2 regions of the Sporosarcina sp. P7 genome follow, and region 2 is predicted to be linked to the other one. Evidence: predicted binding sites of a transcription regulator. Region 2 holds the regulator's gene; the other holds the start of a gene.
The links. Region 2 encodes CtsR, which represses protease genes until heat stress. Its sites were predicted from a motif close to ATGGTCAATAAAGGTCAAACA; they were not measured.
Positions count from the first base shown of each region.

Region 1: the regulator CtsR is predicted to act here: its motif matches at 1,740-1,760, upstream of clpP (ATP-dependent Clp endopeptidase proteolytic subunit ClpP).

Region 1 is NZ_PDZF01000011.1:43,597-54,121, reverse strand. Features, by position in the region: gene CSV60_RS11615 (benzoate/H(+) symporter BenE family transporter) at 72-1,298, shown strand; tRNA gene CSV60_RS11610 (tRNA-Arg) at 1,542-1,613, opposite strand; gene clpP (ATP-dependent Clp endopeptidase proteolytic subunit ClpP) at 1,845-2,441, shown strand; gene CSV60_RS11600 (HPr family phosphocarrier protein) at 2,783-3,040, opposite strand; gene whiA (DNA-binding protein WhiA) at 3,089-4,015, opposite strand; gene CSV60_RS11590 (gluconeogenesis factor YvcK family protein) at 4,057-5,019, opposite strand; gene rapZ (RNase adapter RapZ) at 5,026-5,913, opposite strand; gene CSV60_RS11580 (8-oxo-dGTP diphosphatase) at 5,919-6,395, opposite strand; gene trxB (thioredoxin-disulfide reductase) at 6,600-7,553, opposite strand; gene CSV60_RS11570 (tetratricopeptide repeat protein) at 7,703-9,226, opposite strand; gene CSV60_RS11565 (acyltransferase) at 9,315-9,836, opposite strand; gene ppaX (pyrophosphatase PpaX) at 9,833-10,489, opposite strand; gene CSV60_RS11555 (nucleoside recognition domain-containing protein) at 10,482-10,525, opposite strand, start outside.
Region 2 is NZ_PDZF01000001.1:269,473-279,997, reverse strand. Features, by position in the region: gene CSV60_RS01550 (biotin transporter BioY) at 6-605, shown strand; gene bioB (biotin synthase BioB) at 605-1,606, shown strand; gene CSV60_RS01540 (CtsR family transcriptional regulator) at 2,234-2,704, shown strand; gene CSV60_RS01535 (UvrB/UvrC motif-containing protein) at 2,716-3,267, shown strand; gene mcsB (protein-arginine kinase McsB) at 3,257-4,345, shown strand; gene CSV60_RS01525 (ATP-dependent Clp protease ATP-binding subunit) at 4,531-6,978, shown strand; gene radA (DNA repair protein RadA) at 7,068-8,438, shown strand; gene CSV60_RS01515 (PIN/TRAM domain-containing protein) at 8,602-9,690, shown strand; gene ispD (2-C-methyl-D-erythritol 4-phosphate cytidylyltransferase) at 9,717-10,397, shown strand; gene ispF (2-C-methyl-D-erythritol 2,4-cyclodiphosphate synthase) at 10,411-10,525, shown strand, end outside.

The DNA.
Region 1 (10,525 bases), on a different contig from region 2:
GGCGAGGCAGCATCTGCACCATTTTACCGTGGAAATAGAAACGCAGATTTATAGCTGGGAGGCTGGGATATGTGAAAATAACTACTCTGCGTGCGCACTTGAAAGATCTGGGTAATCACACAAACTTAAATACCATCAGCGCAGGGTTGGTGGCAGCAATCTTCGGTTGCACAGGTCCAGCTTTAATCATCATTGGTGGCGCAACAAGCGGTGGCTTATCTTATAGCGAGACCATAAGTTGGATATTTGCCGTTTATTTTTTCAGTGGATTGCTCGGTATTTTTCTCTCATTACGATATCGTCAGCCTATCGCAGGCGCCCACTCCATTGCCGGTGCAGTATTAGTTGCTGGATCTTTAACCCATTTCTCTCTTCAAGAAGCCATCGGGGCTTATTTAGTGGCGCATGTGTTAGTAATCATTCTAGGTTCATCGGGCATAATCGACAAAGTGATGAAGTGGATACCAGTGCCAATCGTCATGGGGATGATTGTCGGTGTCATGATCCGTTTTTCCACAGAAATGATTACCTCCGTCACGGTTTCCCCACTATTGGCAGGCTCTACTATTTTGGTATTTTTACTGTCAACACGCTTTTTGAAGAAATTCCCACCGGTTTTACTAGCGCTTCTGATCGCTGTTACATTGGCTATCTTTATGAAAGAGTTTCAATTGCAAGACATTACCAGTACATTTATATTGCCGCAGCTCATTATGCCCAGCTTCAACTTAAACGCTATTTTGTCTATTGGCATACCGCTTGCTCTGCTGATTATCTGTACAGAAAATGCCCAGGCATCCGGCGTACTGACAGCTCAGGGTTATAAGCCTCCGAATAATATGATGGCGATTCATGGTTCTGTTATTGGTTTGATTGGCTCTTTCTTTGGAGCGCATGCCATCAACATCGCAGGCCCTATGACAGCCATTTGTTCTGCTGATGATGTGGGAGGAAAAGAGAGCCGGTACGTGGCTTCGGTAGTATGCGGCGTCCTGTTCTCAACGTTCGGGCTGTTTGCAGCGGCGGTTGTTCCTCTTGTCATCGCCATGCCAGGAGTAATTGTCAGTGTCATCGCTGGACTTGCTATGCTCGGCGTTCTCATGAATTCACTGAAGAAAGCCTTCTCACCAAACAATTTCCAGATGGGCGCATTCTTTTCTTTAATCATCGGTATGTCAGATATTAGCTTCCTGAACATCAGCGCACCTTTATGGGCAATCGTTGGTAGTTTACTCGTTTCATTCCTCGTTGAAAAAGAGCACTTCGTCTCGGATAAAAAAGTGGAAACGGCTGTGTAGGACACCGGTAACCGGCGTCCTATATTCCGGATTTAGCCAAACAGCCAGCGTTCGCAAAGCCAAGCGATTCGTGAATACTTATACGAAACCAAAGACTGCCAAGGGATATTTAGCAACGAAGTTTAAAAGAAGTGCCAGACGGGGAAAATAAGAATAGAAAGCCGAGAGCAATAGAAATTCGAGCATAAAAAAAGCGTTTGAGCATAATCGCAAAATGCGAACTGTTCAAACGCTTCACTATGATGCCCTCGGCGGGAGTCGAACCCACATTTCAAGCTTCGGAGGCTTGCGTGCTATCCATTGCACCACGAGGACTAAACGTGTAGTATCAAGCTTTAACTATAATTACTCAACTACAGAAAAAAGCTTTTCTTCTGTAAGAGACATCTTCCATTATATCGTAGAATATAATGAAAAGCAATGTGTATTTTTAAGGCAAATGATTTGACCTTTGTTGACCTTAATAGGTAAAATACAGTTATAGTTGAAATACGAAATGATTTCAACCGAACGAATATTATGAAGTGATTAAAGGAGGAAGTCTAATTGAATCTAATTCCTACAGTTATTGAACAAACAAATCGTGGTGAGCGAGCGTACGACATCTACTCTCGTCTATTAAAAGACCGTATTATCATGTTGGGGAGCGGCATTGACGACAACGTGGCAAACTCCATCGTTGCACAACTGCTATTCTTGGAAGCTGAAGATCCAGAAAAAGATATCTCCATTTACATTAACAGCCCAGGTGGAAGTATCACAGCGGGTATGGCAATCTACGATACAATGCAATACATCAAGCCAGACATCCGCACAATCTGTGTAGGTATGGCAGCATCTATGGGTGCATTCTTGCTAACTGCTGGTACAGAAGGTAAACGTTACGCTTTGCCAAACGCAGAAGTAATGATTCACCAACCACTAGGTGGCGCACAAGGTCAGGCAACTGAAATCGAAATTGCCGCAAAACGCATCTTACACCTACGTGAAAAACTAAACCAAATCCTTTCAGATCGCACGGGTCAGCCAATCGACGTCATCGCAAAAGACACAGACCGCGATAACTTCATGACTGCCGAACGCGCTAAAGAATACGGCCTAGTCGACCACGTTCTAGAACGCAGCGAAATCGAAAAGAAATAATCACTATAGGTTGTCCGGAACGCCAAATGGCCTTCCGTGACAACCTTTTTTATTTGGATTTGGGTTTGGATTTCGGTCTAATCTTTCCGTATAAATGCATCAGCATTCCAACTCCTAAAAAGCGACACCAGTTGATCGGAGTGGAAGGCGGCGACTCCCGCGGGAATAGCATGTGCCTTGAGATCCCGCAGGTAGCGAAGCGGACGAGGAAGCTCAAGCCATGCCCGCAGGAAAGCGTCCGCCTGGAACGCAGATCAACTGCGCCTTCCCCCTCACTACGTAAAAAAATAAAAAAGGTAACGAAACCCAACTACAGGTTACCGTCACCTAATCAAATCATCTTACTGCTCCTCTTCCACTATGTCAGCCAAATTCTGAAGAGCCAAATCCTCATCAATCCCGTCCGTAATCAACGTGATCTCCGTCCCCTTCGCAATCGCCAAACTCATAATCCCCATGATACTCTTTGCATTCACTTGACGATTATCCTTCTTCAAATAAATATCAGCCGAATACTTATTGGCCTCCTGCACAAATAACGCCGCCTGTCTCGCTTGCAAACCAGGTTTAATTCCTACTTTCACTGTTTTTTCTACCATATTGTGTGCTCCTTTTCTTCCTCTTCTTAAGAAGGATCTACTAATAATTTACCGTAATCGATCTGCGATTTCTTCAATCTTACGCAAACGATGATTGACACCCGATTTACTAACCGGTGTACCCGTTACTAGCTCGCCTAGCTCTTTTAGCGTCACATCTTGATGAGTAACACGTAATTGAGCAATCTCTTGTAGACGTTCCGGTAATTGATCTAAACCAATCGTGCGCTCAATCAATTTAATATTTTCTACTTGCCTTTGTGCTGCACCAATCGTTTTATTCAGATTAGCGGTTTCACAATTCACTAGCCGATTCACACTGTTGCGCATATCTCGCATGATTCGCACATCCTCAAACTTCATAAGGGATACATGTGCACCAATGATGCCCAGGAAATCGGATATTTTTTCTGCTTCTTTCAGATACGCGATAAATCCTTTTTTGCGTTCAATAGATTTTGCGTTCAAATGAAAATGGTTCATCAACTCAACAAGTGATTGACTATGTTCTTGATAGCTTGAGAAGACTTCCAAGTGATAAGAAGACGTCTCGGGATTATTAACGGAACCTCCTGCCAGGAAAGCTCCCCGTAAGTATGCGCGTGCACAGCAGTCTTTTTCAATTAGCTGTGGATCGATCGTGTTAATCATTTGGAAGTCATGTGTCATAATTGATAATTCTTCCAGTAAGTGCTTGGCTCCATCACGGATACGGCAAATATAGACATTGTTTTTCTTTAAACGCATTTTTTTCCGTACAAGCAATTCCACTTTATATGGATACAACGCCTTCACATTCGAATACAAACGACGCGCAATAGAGGCATTTTCCGTTTGAACATCAAGACTAAGTTGTTTATTTGAAAAAGACATAACACCATTCATACGGATGAATGCCGCAATTTCTGCTTTCGTACAACAATCATCCGTTTCAATCTGCGTCAATTCTTTTTTTGTTTTGGATGCAAAAGACATGATATTCCCCCTCTTCGGCGATTTTCACATCTATCCGCCTTCTACGTTCTCTCTATATAACGCATCAACATATCTGACACTTCCATTGTTTTATGCATAACCGTCCCATCGATAAGGGACGCAATCTCTTGCACAAATACTTCAGGCACTAGCGCTTGCAGGACCTCCAAATCATTCTCCACAAGCCAAGGCTCTTCATTTTCAAACAGATTATGCATACGTCTGAACGCTTCTACATTATTCACTAGAACTGCATCAAGAAACGGTTCTCCCGCATGATCATAGAGTGCCTGAACATGCTCAGAAGCAGTATATCGATACGTTTCGCCACGTTGTGTAGTTAAGTTACCAACATAGACCTTTTTTGCAGCACTTTCGAGAATCGCTTCGCGAATGTCCTGCACTAAAAGTGTTGGCAAAGTACTAGTATACAAGCTTCCCGGTCCAAATACGATTAAATCTGCATTTTTTATCGTATCGGCTGTTTCTGGTAATGGTTTTACATCCTGAGGCGTGATGAAAACGTTACGGATTTTCCTTCCATAGAGAGGAATTTTCGATTCGCCTGTAATGATTGAACCATCTTCAAGCTCTGCATGCAAGGTAATTCGCTGATTTGCTGCAGGTAATACTGTTCCTTTAATATTTAGAACAGCGCCCATCTGCTCGACTGCACGGGCAAAATCGCCAGTAATAGTTGTCAAGGCCGTAAGCATTAAATTCCCAAGAGAATGTCCCTTCAAACCATCTGATCCCTCAAAGCGATGCTGGAACATTTTTTCGATCATGGGCTCAACATCTGAAAGCGCTGCCATAACCTGTCTTATATCGCCAGGCGGCGGGACGTTGTACTGGTCAAATAAACGACCTGAACTTCCCCCATCATCCGCCACTGTCACAATAGCTGTCAATTCGATTGGATAACGCTTTAAACCGCGAAGGATATTAGATAATCCTGTACCGCCTCCGAACACAACAACGCGTTTCCTCGTAGTGGATTGCATATTATGTCAACCCTTTCTTTTTTCAACATCCCGATGCGATACATGTGTTGGGTAATCGCCTTTAAAAACGCCAGTAAAGTATTCAGCGAGTGTAACAGAACGGTGTTGACCACCTGTACAACCGAACGCGATGACTGCCTGACCTTTTCCTTCTTGTTTATACTGTGGAATTAAGAACTTGAATAAGTCCGTTAGTTTCTCAATTAATTCTTTCGTGTCCGCCCATTTCAATACATAATCCGATACTTCATGATTCAAACCTGTCAACGGACGTAATTCTTCCAAGTAAAACGGGTTCGGTAAAAATCGTACGTCGAATACTACATCTGCATCAATCGGCATCCCATGCTTGAAACCAAATGATACAAAATTCAAGGTAAAGTTCGGCTCGCCTGCTTCGGAAAACTCACGTGTGATTTTTTCCCGTAAGTCCTTGGGCTTTAATTTCGATGTATCAATAATAGAACGTGAAAGACCTTTTATTTCAGTCAGTAAATGACGCTCTTTGCGAATCCCTTCGAGTAACACGCCACCTTCCGATAATGGGTGTGATCTGCGCGTTTCTTTATAACGTTTCACAAGAGCTTCATCATCTGAATCCAGGAACAACAAACTGGTTTTGACATCTTCCATCTTGAATAATCCTTCGAGTGCTGTAATCATGGAATCAAATAAACTTCCGCCGCGCGTATCCATCACTGCGGCAATACGTCTCATCTGATTATTCGACTTCATCATCAAATCGAGGAATGTTACAAATAGTTCGGGTGGCAAATTGTCGATACAATAGAATCCCATGTCTTCAAAGCATTGCATAGCGACTGTCTTGCCTGCACCTGACATACCCGTAATAATTACCACTTCATATTCATTTACCACTTGTGGTTGATCCATAAATATTATTCACCTTCCATTGATTGTTGAAGTGATTCCCGCAAGAGGCGGAATTGCTCTGTATAATAGAATGTTCCATACTGCATGCCTTGCTGATTCACTGCAAAGAGCAAATTCTTGCGATCACCTTCCGCCATTGGCAGTGTATGCAAACTTTCTATCGGATGCCATTCTAATTCACCTTCGATAGTTGTCTTCATCAATTCTCCGGAATAATCATGTGCGACAAATGTGAAGAGTAACCATTCGTTCAATAATTCTTTTCCCTCATCGTCCATAATCATCATCGTATATATGCCTTTTACATGTGGCGAGATTGCCTGCGCACCGGTTTCTTCGAGAAATTCACGATGAGCTGCTTCATAGACCGATTCACCTTCGTCTATTTTCCCTCCCGGTGCCACATACCATCCACGCCTCGGCTTCTTTAGTAATAGGACTTGACCGTCTTTCACCACGAGCAAGTTAGCAATTTTTTGCATATGTAGTTCCCCACTTTTCAAGTATGTATGTATAGTATACAACGCTTTCATTGAAAACGAAAAAAAAAGACGGCTATTCACGGAAGTTTATACCGTAAATAGCCACAAAGTTGCTATATTATGAAAGGGGGTGTCTTTCTTTTTCTATTATCCCTCTCTTATATTGCAAGACGATTACACACACGTTACAATTTCAACGATCGTTTATGCCTTTGCTTCTACTTCTTCCGCCAACTCTTCAATATACTTCTGAGCTGCTTGAGCTGCAATACTGCCGTCTCCTGTAGCCGTCACGACTTGGCGTAATAATTTCTCCCGCACATCGCCAGCAGCAAAAATACCAGGAATTTTTGTTTCCATAATATCATTCGTTTCGATATAGCCGTTTTCATCCAAAATGCCTAGATCTTTGAAAGGCCCTGTTATGGGATCCAATCCTATATAAACGAACATACCTTCCGTTTCCATTTCGCGTTCAGAACCGTCTTCAGTTGAGACGAGCGTCAAGGAACCAATCTTACCATCCTTTTCATTCACTTGCTTAACCGTTGAATTCCAAATGAAATCAATCTTCTCATTTGCGAATGCACGCTCTTGTACAATTTTTTGTGCACGCAATGTATCACGACGGTGGATGATTGTTACCTTGTTAGCAAAACGTGTTAAGTATGAACCTTCTTCTACCGCCGAGTCACCGCCGCCAATTACGACGATATCTTTATTACGGAAGAATGCTCCGTCACATACCGCACAATAACTCACACCACGACCAGTCAATTCTTCTTCGCCCGGAACGCCTATCTTGCGGTATTCAGCACCTGTTGCCAAGATGATCGCACGTGCTTTATATTGTTTCTCACCCACATAAATTGTTTTGAATTCGCGGCCGTCTTCGATTTTCGTTACGTCACCGTAAGCATATTCTGCACCAAAACGTTTCGCATGATCGAACATTTTTGTGGAGAGATCTGGACCTAAAATACTCTCAAATCCAGGATAGTTCTCTATTTCTTCTGTGTTAGCCATTTGACCGCCTGGCACGCCTCTTTCTAACATCAATGTAGACATATTTCCTCGTGATGTATAGACAGCCGCTGTCATACCTGCTGGTCCTGCACCCACGATGATTACGTCATAAATCTTTTCTTCCGTCGTCATAGTCGTTTTCCTCCTTCAAAATATGCACCTTATTTGGTGTTATTCACTTCGTCAAAAATTTCATCTGACTGGCAGATAAAACTATCGCTATATAAAATCGTACGAGAAACACACTCGAATTTCAACTTAAATGCAACTTCTGTAAGTAGTTATTCTTCTGTATAAGGCAGAAATTGAAGCAATTCCTGAATATACTTGGATAGCGTTGAAACGGATACGTTATAGTTTTCTGCTACAGATTTCTTTGTCACTTTTTTGTCATGCGATGATTGGAACATATAATCTGCCGCAGCAGCAAGTGCATGCACGTTACTGAACATATATTTCTGTTCAAGTGCATGTTCACATAACGTAAACCACATTTGAAAGAATTGTACACTTCGCTCATCAAGCGGTTTATACTCTTCATACAATAGATCACAAATAGCTAGCGCTTTTTTCAAAGCCTTTTCGAATGGATTCGTCACTTGGAATGAATAACTCAGGCTATGCGCTAAAAACAACTGTTCCGCAGCAGTCAATTTTTCAACGTCTATATATCCTGGATGCGAAAGGATTTCCTGTAAATGTGACGACTTTCCCACTACATATAAGCCGAACATTCGCTCACTGCGATAAGGACTCGAAATCTTTTCAATTAAAAACGGAACATCCTCTTCGTAAGAATCCACGTCCACCTCTTCGTCCAATGATTTCCATGGTTCAAATCCTTCTTTAGTAGGGTCCAATTTCAGCAAGGCTTCATTTGCCTGCTCCGCTACTTTTCGGTGACCTGTAAAGTATGCAGCATTCGCCAGCCAGAAGTAGTATCCGACATCACCTTCAAATCCGCGTTTTTGTAGACTGCGAAGCCAGTGATACGCTTCTTCATAACGACCTGTCAGCGCAAATGTCGCTCCTAATTTATAGCGCTGTTCGAATTGATACGGTTTAATCTTCGACAACAGTTCCATCATGCTGTTCAGACGCTCTTCATCCCGATTGTAATAAAAGAACACTGCCAAGTTACACAGCGCATGGATATTGCCTTTTTCCTCACGTAGGACATTGTATAGAATATCTTCCGCATGTTTTTCTTTACCTATATAAAAATATGCAAGCGCCAAATTATTATGGACAGCCCATGTCTTTGGATAATCCACTAATAAATCCTCAAGCACGTCAATGGCATCTTCAAAGTCCCCTTGTTCCATCATACGGCGCGCTTTTTCTTGCCTGAATATGACTTCCCCATCCAGCTGTTCGCCTTCTTCAACAAACATTTCTTCTTGATCGGCGAATTCAGAGATTTCATGGGCTTCTTCCACAAATACGCCATCCGGTGCTATAGCAACATATTTCAATGCATACTGCTTCGCTTCACGCAGTAGGCCCAGATGTGCGTGAACTTCTGCTAAATAGAATGTCGTCTCTTCATTGTTTGGATCCAGGTCATCAGCCGTTTGCAGAAGTTCATAAGCATCTTCAAAGCGGCCAACTTCCATAATAAACACACCGTATTCCATATGTGTCAGTGCATCTTCTGGATTCAAATCCAGTGCACGTTTATAATATTTTTCCGCGTCAGAAAATTGTTCACGTTGCATAGCTTGCATCGCGCGTTTACGATAAAAATCACCGTCAGGCAGGAATGATATAATTTTATCTCTTTTAAAACGTTGGTTGTTTTTCAATCGAACTCCTCCGAAAAAGTAAGAGGAACGCACTTGACGTCCCCCTGCAATGTATCCTCTAGTATAGCACAACTACATGGCCCGTCATTCATTTGCTTTCACGTGCTGCACGTTCTACCATTTGTTCGGCCGTATATATAATACGCACTGGATTACCGCCAGCAAATGTACCGGCCGGAATATCTTTATTGACGAGTGATGCAGCGGAAACAATGGCACCATCACCAATTTTCACACCCGGCAAAATCGTTGTATTGGCTCCAATCAGTACATTATTGCCTATTTCCACATCTCCAATACGGTATTCGTCTATCAAGTATTCATGCGCTAAAATCGTCGTATTAAACCCAATTATGGAGTTTTCACCGACAGAGATTCGTTCCGGAAACATGACATCCGGTACAACCATTAGCGCAAATGCCGTATGTTTTCCAACTTTCATCCGCAAGAACCATCGATACAGAACGTTTTTCCACGAAACAAATGGCGTGTACCGCGCAATCTGAATGACGATGAAATTTTTGGCTACCTTAAAGATCGAGATTGTACGGTAAATATGCCAAAGTGAATTTGCATCTCCTTTGGAAGGATGCCGTTCCGTGCGTCTCATAGTTTGATTCCCGCGGTGATTTTAAGTAAGTCGGACATATGTTGCAACATAAAGTCGGGTTTAAATGTCTGCAAATATTCTTCCCCTTTTAGTGCCCATGCAACTGCCGCAGTTCGTGTTCCTGCATTTTGTCCTCCGAGTATGTCGTGGAAGTTATCCCCAATCATGAGTGACTCTTCTGCTGTTCGATCAAGGCGTTTCAATGCCAGTAAAATCGGCTCTGGATCCGGTTTAGGATTCATTACATCATCCAGTCCAATCACAGTCTCAAAATAAGGTGCAATGCCTAGAAGGTTGATCCCTCTTTCTACCATATCGCGCTTCTTTGTGGAAACGACTGCCATCTTCAAGCCTAGATCATATAATTTACGAAGCGTATCTGTCACACCCTCGAATTCGGTTACATAGTCATCGTGATGCGCTAGATTCCATTCACGGTATTCTGCTACCAGTTCTTCTGTCTTATCCGATGCAATCGAGGAAAAAGTATCATGTAATGTAGGTCCGATAAACGGTAACATCTCTTCTCGCTGGAAACGTCCAGGGAAATGTTTTTCCAATACATACTGGAAAGATGAGAGTATTAACTCATTTGTATCGGCAAGCGTTCCGTCAAAGTCAAATAGTAATGTAGTAATTGGTTGATTAGTCAATAACAGCTTCCCCCTTCTCTCTCGGCTGTTTCCATA
Region 2 (10,525 bases):
TCGTAATGGCAATAGCAACAGAGAGACGACCGGTAAGTAGATTCAGCGCACTAACTATTGTATATAGCGGGATGTTTGCTGCGTTAATGATGATTGGAGCGAATATTACATCCTTCGTGCCGTTTTTAGTAGTTGGTGGAGTACCCATCACATTACAAACTTTTTTCGCTATCTTATCAGGGCTATTACTTGGTAGTCGTCTAGGTGCGTTATCGATGACCGTCTATATGTTAATAGGACTAGCAGGGGCACCGGTCTTCGCTAAATTTTCAGGAGGCTTCGGTCAGATCTTAAGTCCAACGTTTGGTTTTATACTCACATTTATTCTGATTGCTTATGTAGCTGGAAAGATTGTTGAGCGAAAGCATACTTTGTCTGCTTTTATTATCGCAGCATTTGTCGCTACAGCAGTCAACTATATACTAGGTACAACTTGGATGTATTTTGCGTACAAGATGTGGGCTGCTGCACCCGACGTGTTTACCTACAAGATTGCTTGGCTGTGGATGATGCCGCCACTACCGAAAGATTTAATTCTAGCTGTACTGTCAGGCATATTCGCATTTAGAATATCAAAACACTTGAAAGTGAGGCGGACGTTATAATGAACTATCAGAGGCTGGCTACTCAAGTACTCGAAGGCCATGTACTAACTGATGAGGAATCACTCGCAATATTAAATAGCCCAGATGAAGATTTACTATTATTACTGCACGCGACATACTCGATTCGGTCACATTACTTCGGCAATAAAGTAAAGTTGAATATGATTATCAATACGAAATCGGGACTATGTCCGGAAAACTGTGGGTATTGCGCGCAATCCATCATTTCAAAAGCACCTGTTGAAAAGTATGCAATGATGAAATCGGAAGAAATACTAGAAGGTGCGGAACGTGCTGCCGCTAATAATGCGGGCACCTATTGCATCGTAGCAAGTGGACGAGGACCGCGTGACAGTGAGCTGGACATCGTGATTGATTCTGTTAAACAGATTAAAGAGAAGCACAAGGGCATGACGGTATGTGCTTGTTTAGGTATTTTGAAGCCAGGACAAGCAACACGTTTGAAAGAGGCAGGAGTAGATCGCTATAACCACAACTTGAACACATCTGCAGAGCATCACGAGAGTATAACAACATCGCATACATACGATGATCGTGTAAATACTGTAGGACTTGCCAAGGAAGCGGGCATCTCTCCATGTTCAGGCGTTATCGTCGGCATGCGTGAAACAAAACAAGATATCATCTCCATGGCGCGTAGCCTACGTGAACTGGACGCAGACTCGATACCTGTAAACTTCCTGCACGCAGTGGATGGAACCCCGTTGGAAGGAACATCAGAACTGGATCCCCGTTACTGCTTAAAGGTCTTGTGTCTATTCCGCTACATTAATCCTAGCAAGGAAATCCGCATCTCGGGTGGACGTGAAGTGAATCTTAGAAGCCTACAACCACTAGGCCTCTACGCTGCAAACTCCATCTTTATCGGTGACTACCTCACAACATCCGGTCAAGAAAACGATCAAGATCAAAAAATGCTGGAAGATATGGGCTTCGAAGTCGACTTAGAACCTTTGAATAAAGAACCCATCACTTTGTAAATAGAAGAGAAGAAAAATGTTTGTATACTCCGTGACTGAAGACAATCCACTATAAGGATCTGTTCTTCAGTCTTTTCTTATTTATATAAGTTGAATTAAAGATTTCAGGATACACTAAGTGATTTTCGTTACAGGCGGCGACTCCGGCGGGAACAGCACAAGCTGAAAGCCCCGCAGGTAGCGAAAACCGTAACGAAGAACGGTTTTTGCGAGTAAAAGCGAAGCGTTAGGAGCACGTCTTTGCCCGTAGCGGACGAGGAGATTGAGGCCGTGCCCGCGGAACGAGTCCGCCTGGAATGGAAATCAACGGTTCCCTTGTGCGGACTACTTCTTATGTTCAACTAATATAGTTAGAATTCCATTTAGAAAGATTACAGTAGTACACCGTAAGCGGAAAATACCCGTCTAGAACGTTAGTAAACGGTGCCAAACTATCCACTTTATTTTTTGTCTCATTACTAATTGAATAATCATTAGCCAGATGTGACAACCTAGCACTAGGTTTTCTTTCAACGTAATAAGGTATACATATAAACAAATGAATTGCATCCCACCCAATTACTGCGATACAATTAAGTCAAAGATAGTCAAAGTCAACTAGAAGGTTGAGTGAAGCGAGGTGACGAGATGCGTAATATTTCTGACATTATAGAAGGGTATTTGAAGTCGATTATAGAAGAGGAAGATAGTGCTTCTATTGAAATCAAAAGAAATGAGATTGCCGAGAAGTTCCAATGCGTACCATCACAAATCAACTACGTAATCAAAACCCGGTTTACGGTCGAAAGAGGCTATGCCGTGGAGTCTAAGCGAGGGGGCGGGGGCTACATCCGGATTTATAGGGTACGTACCAACTCCCGAAAGGACTTACTTGAACAAGCGTTGGAGATTTTGGAGAGTGAAGCGTCTTCTACTATGGCGGAAGATGTCATCATCCGTTTAATTGAAGAAGAAGTCATTACAGAACGTGAAGCTAAGTTGATGCTTGCTGCGGTGAGCCGCGGTACTCTGCGTTATATGTTGCCTGAGCGGGATGCGTTACGTTCACGTATTCTTCGCGCCATGTTAGTTACGTTAATTTATGAAGAGATAGAATGAGGTGAATCTCCATGCTTTGTGAAAACTGTAAAGAACGACCAGCTACTGTAGTGTTTAAACAGGAAACCTTAAATCATGCAACAGAGCGCCATTTATGTGATAAATGTGCATTTTACTCACAGACATTTTCTTTCAGTCCGGATCAGGAGCCATTATCCATTCAACAATTCTTAGCGCACTGGTTGGGCGGTTCAGAATTATTTTCAGAACAAAAAGCCGATGAAAGATTACCAGATGGTCCGAAATGTCCGAATTGCAATTTGACCTTTCACCGTTTCCTTGACATCGGAAAGTTTGGCTGTGCTGTATGTTACGAAGCATTTAGCGGGCAACTGCCAAGGTTGTTTGCCAAATTGCATAATGGACATACCCAACACCGTGGAAAGATTCCGGTTTCACTTAATGAACGCTTTGCCTTAAAGAGAAAACTTGAAGATATCCGTACGAAAATGCAGCAAGCCGTAGAAAATGAACATTTTGAAGAAGCGGCAACTTTGCGTGATGAGGCGAACCAGTTGAAACAGCAGCTGTCTGACGGGGGTGACGATCAACATGTCATTTGAAAAATTTCTCAAACAAGAACTGACAGGTTGGATGGTGGCGGAAGGTGAGCATGCTGACATTGTCTTATCCACAAGAATCAGGCTAGCCCGTAACTTGCAAGATTATCTATTTCCGATTAGTGCTTCACAGGAAGACGCAAACCGCGTGAGCGAAGCGTTACACCATGCAGTCAAGCCGATGCAGAATCACCATTTTACAGGCACAGCGATGAAAGATTTGTCACCACTTGAAAGACAAATCTTAGTCGAGAAACATTTGGTCAGTCCACAGTTGATCAACCCTGAAAAACATGGGTCGGTTTTGCTATCGGAAGACGAAACGATCAGCATTATGGTAAATGAAGAAGATCATATTCGCATTCAATGTATATATCCTGGTTTTCAAATAGACCAGGCATATGAACAGGCTGATCGAGTGGATAGCGAACTGGAAGCGAATCTGAACTATGCTTTCGATGAAACATTCGGCTATTTGACAAGTTGTCCCTCCAACACAGGTACAGGAATGCGCGCATCTGTCATGATGCATTTACCTGCATTGACGATCACTAAGCAAATCGAGCGAATTATTCCCGCGATATCTAGACTTGGAATGGTCGTACGTGGGAGTTATGGAGAGGGCAGTGAAGCGCTCGGCAATATTTATCAAGTTTCCAATCAAATCACACTCGGCAAATCAGAAGAAGAAATCCTCAAAGACTTGGAGAGTATTTCAAAGCGCTTGATAGCGCATGAAAAGAAATCACGTGAATTATTATTGGCTAAATCGGAAGTTCACTTAGAGAATAGGTTATTTAGGGCACTCGGTACCCTGACCTATTCGCGAATATTACCTTCAGCGGAAGCGGCAAAATGTTTGTCTGACGTCCGTTTGGGTATTGATTTAGGTATCATAGAAAATATTGATATGACCATTTTGAATGAATTGATGATTTTCATGCAACCAGGTTTTCTTCAGCAATACGCAGAGGCGGAATTAACATCTGATGAACGAGATATCCTTCGTGCACAATTATTCCGAGATCGGCTAGGTGTAGTGCGATCTGCTGCACAAAAAAAAGACAATGATTCGTTATGAGCAAAGTTTTTGCAAGAAAGTCTCATAGCATTTATAATTAATCAAAGATAGTCAAAGTCAATATGCGAATTAGGTTGTATCGCGAACTGACATGAATATATATAGTTATAGGAAACAAAGCAAGGATGCGTTATTTTGCATAACATAGAATATAGTCCACTGATGAAGGAAAGAGGGGAATGGATATGATGTTTAATCGATTTACACAACGTGCACAAAAAGTTTTACAACTGGCTCAAGAAGAGGCTATTCGTTTAAAACATGAATCTATTGGTACTGAGCATATTCTACTCGGATTGATTCGAGAAGGTGGCGGCATCGCAGCAAAAGCTCTTGAAGCAATTAGCGTGAATGCAGATACTATTGAACGAGAAGTAGAAATTCTGGTGGGTGTAGGCTCTAAAGATGTGGGTCCGATCGTTCATTATACTCCACGCGCAAAACGTGTCATCGAATTATCTGTTGATGAGTCTCGTAAATTAGGACATTCTTATATCGGTACTGAGCATATTTTATTGGCTTTGATTCGAGAAGGGGAAGGTGTGGCAGCGCGCGTTCTGAATAATGCGGGTGTTAGCTTGAATAAAGCTCGCCAGCAAGTACTTCAATTGCTTGGTAATGATGAAAGTTCTGTTGGGAACCCAGCGAATTCTGCATCAGCGGCAACACCAACATTAGATGGCTTAGCGCGTGATTTAACTGAGATCGCACGTGAAGGTACATTAGATCCAGTTATTGGACGAAGCAAAGAAATCACACGTGTTATTGAAGTATTGGCACGTCGTACGAAAAACAACCCTGTGCTGATTGGGGAACCGGGTGTAGGTAAAACAGCGATTGCGGAAGGTTTGGCGCAGCAAGTCGTAAGTAATGAAGTACCTGAAATCTTGCGTGACAAACGCGTGATGACACTGGATATGGGTACAGTCGTTGCGGGCACGAAATACCGCGGTGAGTTTGAAGATAGAATGAAGAAAGTAATGGAAGAAATTCGTCAAGCGGGTAACATTATATTATTCATCGATGAATTACACACGTTGATCGGTGCAGGTGGAGCAGAAGGTGCTATTGATGCATCCAACATCTTGAAGCCATCACTTGCACGTGGTGAACTACAATGTATCGGTGCTACAACACTTGACGAATACCGTAAATATATTGAAAAAGATGCAGCGCTTGAACGACGTTTCCAACCGATCCAAGTCGATGAGCCAACTGTAGACGAAACAATTCAGATCATTAAAGGCTTGCGTGACCGGTACGAAGCGCATCACCGAGTAAAGATTACCGATGAAGCAGTTGAAGCCGCGGCGAAGATGTCTGATCGTTATATCTCGGATCGTTTCTTACCAGATAAAGCGATTGACTTAATTGACGAAGCGGGATCGAAAGTACGCTTGCGTTCGTATACAACTCCTCCTAATTTAAAGGAGCTTGAGGTGAAGCTTGAAGCGATCCGTTCTGAGAAGAATGCAGCCGTTCAAAGCCAAGAGTTTGAGAAGGCCGCCTCTTATCGGGATAAGGAGCAGAAAATGAAGGAAGAATTGGAAACAACGAAATCCGCTTGGAAAGAGAAACAAGGGCAGACTGAGTCCGAAGTGACAGTAAATGATATCGCTTCTGTTGTGGCGATGTGGACAGGAATTCCCGTTGACAAGATTGCGGAAACAGAATCTGCTAAATTGCTTAACATGGAAGAAATTCTACATGAACGTGTCATCGGCCAAAATGAATCTGTCGTAGCGATTTCCAAAGCAATCCGCCGTGCGCGTGCGGGGTTAAAAGATCCTAAACGTCCAATTGGTTCATTCATTTTCCTTGGCCCTACTGGTGTAGGTAAAACTGAACTAGCTCGTGCGCTAGCAGAAGTAATGTTCGGTGATGAAGATGCGATGATTCGTATCGACATGTCAGAGTACATGGAGAAGCATGCAACATCTCGTTTAGTTGGATCACCTCCGGGATATGTTGGTTATGAAGAAGGAGGTCAGTTAACGGAGAAAGTTCGCCGTAAGCCTTATTCAGTAGTACTACTTGATGAAATTGAAAAAGCACACCCTGATGTATTCAATATCTTATTGCAAGTATTGGAAGACGGGCGTCTGACGGATTCTAAAGGACGTACAGTTGATTTCCGTAACACGGTAGTCATCATGACTTCTAACGTAGGGGCCACGGAATTGAAGAAAAACCGTTACGTTGGCTTTAATATTCAAGATGGCGAATCCGATTATGATGATATGAAAGAGAAAATGCTTGCTGAGTTGAAAAAAGCATTTAGACCAGAGTTCTTAAACCGTGTAGATGATATGATTGTCTTCCACTCGTTGGAGAAAGAGCACTTGCGTGAAATTGTTAGCTTGATGAGTGATGAGCTGGCAAAACGTTTGGCTGAACAGGACATCGAATTGATGTTAACTGAATCTGCTAAAGATAAGATTACGGATGAGGGATATGATCCTGAATACGGAGCTCGTCCACTACGCCGTGCATTACAGAAACATGTAGAAGATCGTTTATCTGAAGAATTACTCGAAGGTAAAGTTCTGATGGGTGAAAAAGTAATCATTGATGTAGAAAATGACCAGTTTGTCGTGCGTACGGAGAAACAAACAGTAGCAGCAGAAAAATAATAATAGGATAAACCGGATAGCTCGCTCGCTTAGTTTTTTAAAAGCGATGCGAGCTGTCCTTTTCGTATTTTAAAGTAAGGAGAGAGTATATGGCTAAGCGTAAATCTAAATTCATGTGCCGTTCTTGTGGATATGAATCCGCTAAGTGGATGGGGCGCTGTCCTGGTTGTGGAGAATGGAACACGATGGACGAAGAAGTAGAGATTGTGCAAAAAGGACCGCGTGCCGCATTTCAGCATGGGGAGAGAGTGAAGCAAAAGGCTTTGCCGATCAGTCAGGTGGAAACGGCTGAAGAGCCTCGTGTTAAAACGGAGTTAAAGGAATTAAACCGCGTGCTTGGAGGTGGAATTGTTCCTGGCTCGCTCATATTAATTGGTGGTGATCCGGGAATCGGAAAATCTACATTGTTGCTTCAAGTCTCGTCATTACTTGCGAATCAACAGCAACGCGTACTATATATATCGGGAGAGGAATCGATTAAGCAAACAAAGTTACGTGCAGAACGTTTAGGTGTGAAATCAGATGAGTTGTACATTTATGCTGAAACCGATCTTGCAATGATCAATGAAACGGTGGATGAAGTGAAGCCGAGATTTGTTATTGTGGACTCGATTCAGACTGTTCACCATCCTGAAGTATCATCGGCACCGGGGAGTGTATCACAAGTGCGTGAATGTACCGCAGAACTAATGCGTATAGCAAAGACGCAAAACATTGCCATATTCCTCGTAGGTCACGTAACAAAAGAAGGACAAATTGCAGGACCACGATTGCTTGAGCATATGGTGGATACGGTACTGTATTTTGAAGGAGAACGTCACCATACATATCGTATTTTGCGCAGTGTTAAAAACCGTTTTGGTTCCACCAATGAAATTGCCATTTTTGAAATGTTGCAAGCTGGATTAAAAGAAGTCTTAAATCCTTCTGAAATGTTTTTGCGTGAGCGTTCACAAGGTGGGGCAGGCTCTACCATTGTCGCTTCTATGGAAGGTACACGACCCATACTTGTTGAAATTCAGGCATTGATGACGGCATCAAGTTTTAATTATCCGAAGCGAATGGCGACTGGACTGGATCAAAACCGTGTGCAATTATTGATGGCTGTATTGGAAAAGCGTGCGGGAATGCTATTGCAAACACAAGATGCGTATATTAAAGTTGCAGGCGGCGTTAAGTTGGATGAGCCGGCCATTGATTTAGCGGTGTTACTGAGTATTGTTTCTAGTTATCGCGATACAGCTGTAGGGGCGCGGGATTGTTTTGTTGGTGAAGTAGGGTTAACAGGTGAGGTTAGAAGGGTATCTAGAATAGAACAACGCGTTACGGAGGCGGCGAAGCTAGGTTTTGATCGCATTATCATTCCATCGTCTAATCTGGGTGGTTGGGATGTTCCGAATGGGATTGAAGTAGTAGGAGTTGAAACTATAACGGAGGCATTAGGCGTGGCATTTAGATAATAAATTTTTATATAACGAGATGAATAGAAAGGTAAGAAACTTTCCTGCTATTTAATTAGTCCTAGTAGGGGGAGTGAGGAATTTTCAGAAATTCCTCACTTAACCTAAGCGACCAACCATAATTCGTTGTATACTATAAGGAAGGAAAAGGAGGTGGAAGAATATGTTGAAAAGAGTAGTCCAAGTTTCATTCTTATTAATCGGAGGAACTCTCGGTGTTTTATTTTTACCGTACTTATTCGCTATGTTTGAGTTTACATCTCGCCCCATTATAGAGAACCCTTATGTGGAGGCAATTATAGGAGCTATCATTCTATTTTTATTAAGCTTATTTTTAACTGAACCGATTGTGAATTTCATTAAATGGATTGAAGAAAGACTTCTGAAAGCACCGATTATGGATTTATTATTCGGTACAATTGGATTAGTCGTAGGATTAATCGTTGCATTTTTATTCAGTTTCGGTCTAAGTGCAATTGGCTTTCCGGTAGTATCTTCTGTTGTACCTGTATTATTGTCTATTCTTCTCGGCTATTTAGGTTTCCAGGTAGGTTTTAAAAAGTGGGAAGAGTTTATCAATGCATTTTCCAATTTACGCATGACAACGGCAAAAAAGAAAGAATCAACAGAACCGGTGGTCACTCCACCACAAAAAGATGTATATAAATTATTGGATACTAGCGTCATTATTGATGGGCGTATTGCGGATATCGTGGCAACGGGATTTTTACAAGGGATTTTAGTTGTACCTCAGTTTGTACTGACGGAACTTCAGCATATAGCAGATTCATCTGACACGTTGAAGCGAACGAAAGGTCGGCGTGGCCTAGACATTCTAAAACGTTTACAAAATGATGACGGACCACAAGTTCTTATTACGGAAGAAGATATTCCGAATGTAGCCGAAGTGGACTTGAAGTTAGTTAAACTGGCGAAGAAAATGGATGGTTTAGTTGTAACGAATGATTTCAACTTAAATAAAGTATCGGATTTGCATGGCGTTGCAGTTTTGAACATAAATGATCTTGCTAACGCAGTAAAACCGGTAGTCATTCCGGGTGAAGAAATGCATGTGGTCGTAATTAAGGACGGCAAAGAACACAATCAAGGCGTTGCATACTTGGATGATGGCACCATGATCGTAATTGAAGATGGTCGTTCTCATATCGGGGATGCCATTGACGTTGTAGTAACAAGTGTATTGCAAACATCTGCGGGACGCATGATTTTTGCGAAACCCAAAGGTCGATAACCAGCATAGAAAGCAGAGTGACAAACGTGAACTATACAGTGATGATTCCTGCTGCGGGAAGTGGCAAACGAATGGGTGCTGGACAAAATAAACTCCTCCTGAAAATTGGAGAGCATTCAATTTTGTATCATACAGTAAGTGTGTTTCAAGAAGACCCTAATTGTGAAGAAATCATTATGGCTGTGAAGCCGGAAGAGCAAGCCGTGATTGAAGAGATTCTTCAACCGCATCAACACGTCAAACCTATTACATTTGTAAAGGGTGGTGGTGAGCGTCAAAACAGTGTAGCGGCTTGTATCTCTGCTTATAAAGGGAAAAGTATCGTACTAGTACATGACGCAGCTAGACCTTTCCTAAATTCAGCAATCATTACGAAACTGGTGCATACTGCTAATGAAAAAGGAGCAGCTATAGCGGCAGTCAGGGCGAAGGATACAATCAAGTATGCGGATGGCGGAACTGTGAAAGAAACTTTGAATCGTGAAAAACTATGGCTTGTACAAACACCTCAAGCATTTCAATATGAATTGCTGAAAAAAGCATCTGACTTGGCTATTCAAGAAGGTTTCCTCGGCACGGATGAATCCGCGCTGGTGGAACGAATGGGTTACGAAGTCCAGGTGGTAGAAGGCTCGTATGACAATGTAAAGATGACGACCCAGGAAGATTTGGCTATAGGTGAAATCTTACTGGCAAGAAGAAAGTAGGGGGAATAATTACATGTTTCGAATTGGACAAGGTTTTGATGTACATGCATTTGAGGAAGGTAGGCCACTCATAATCGGAGGAATCACCATACCGCACACAAGGGGGTTAATCGGTCACTCCGATGCGG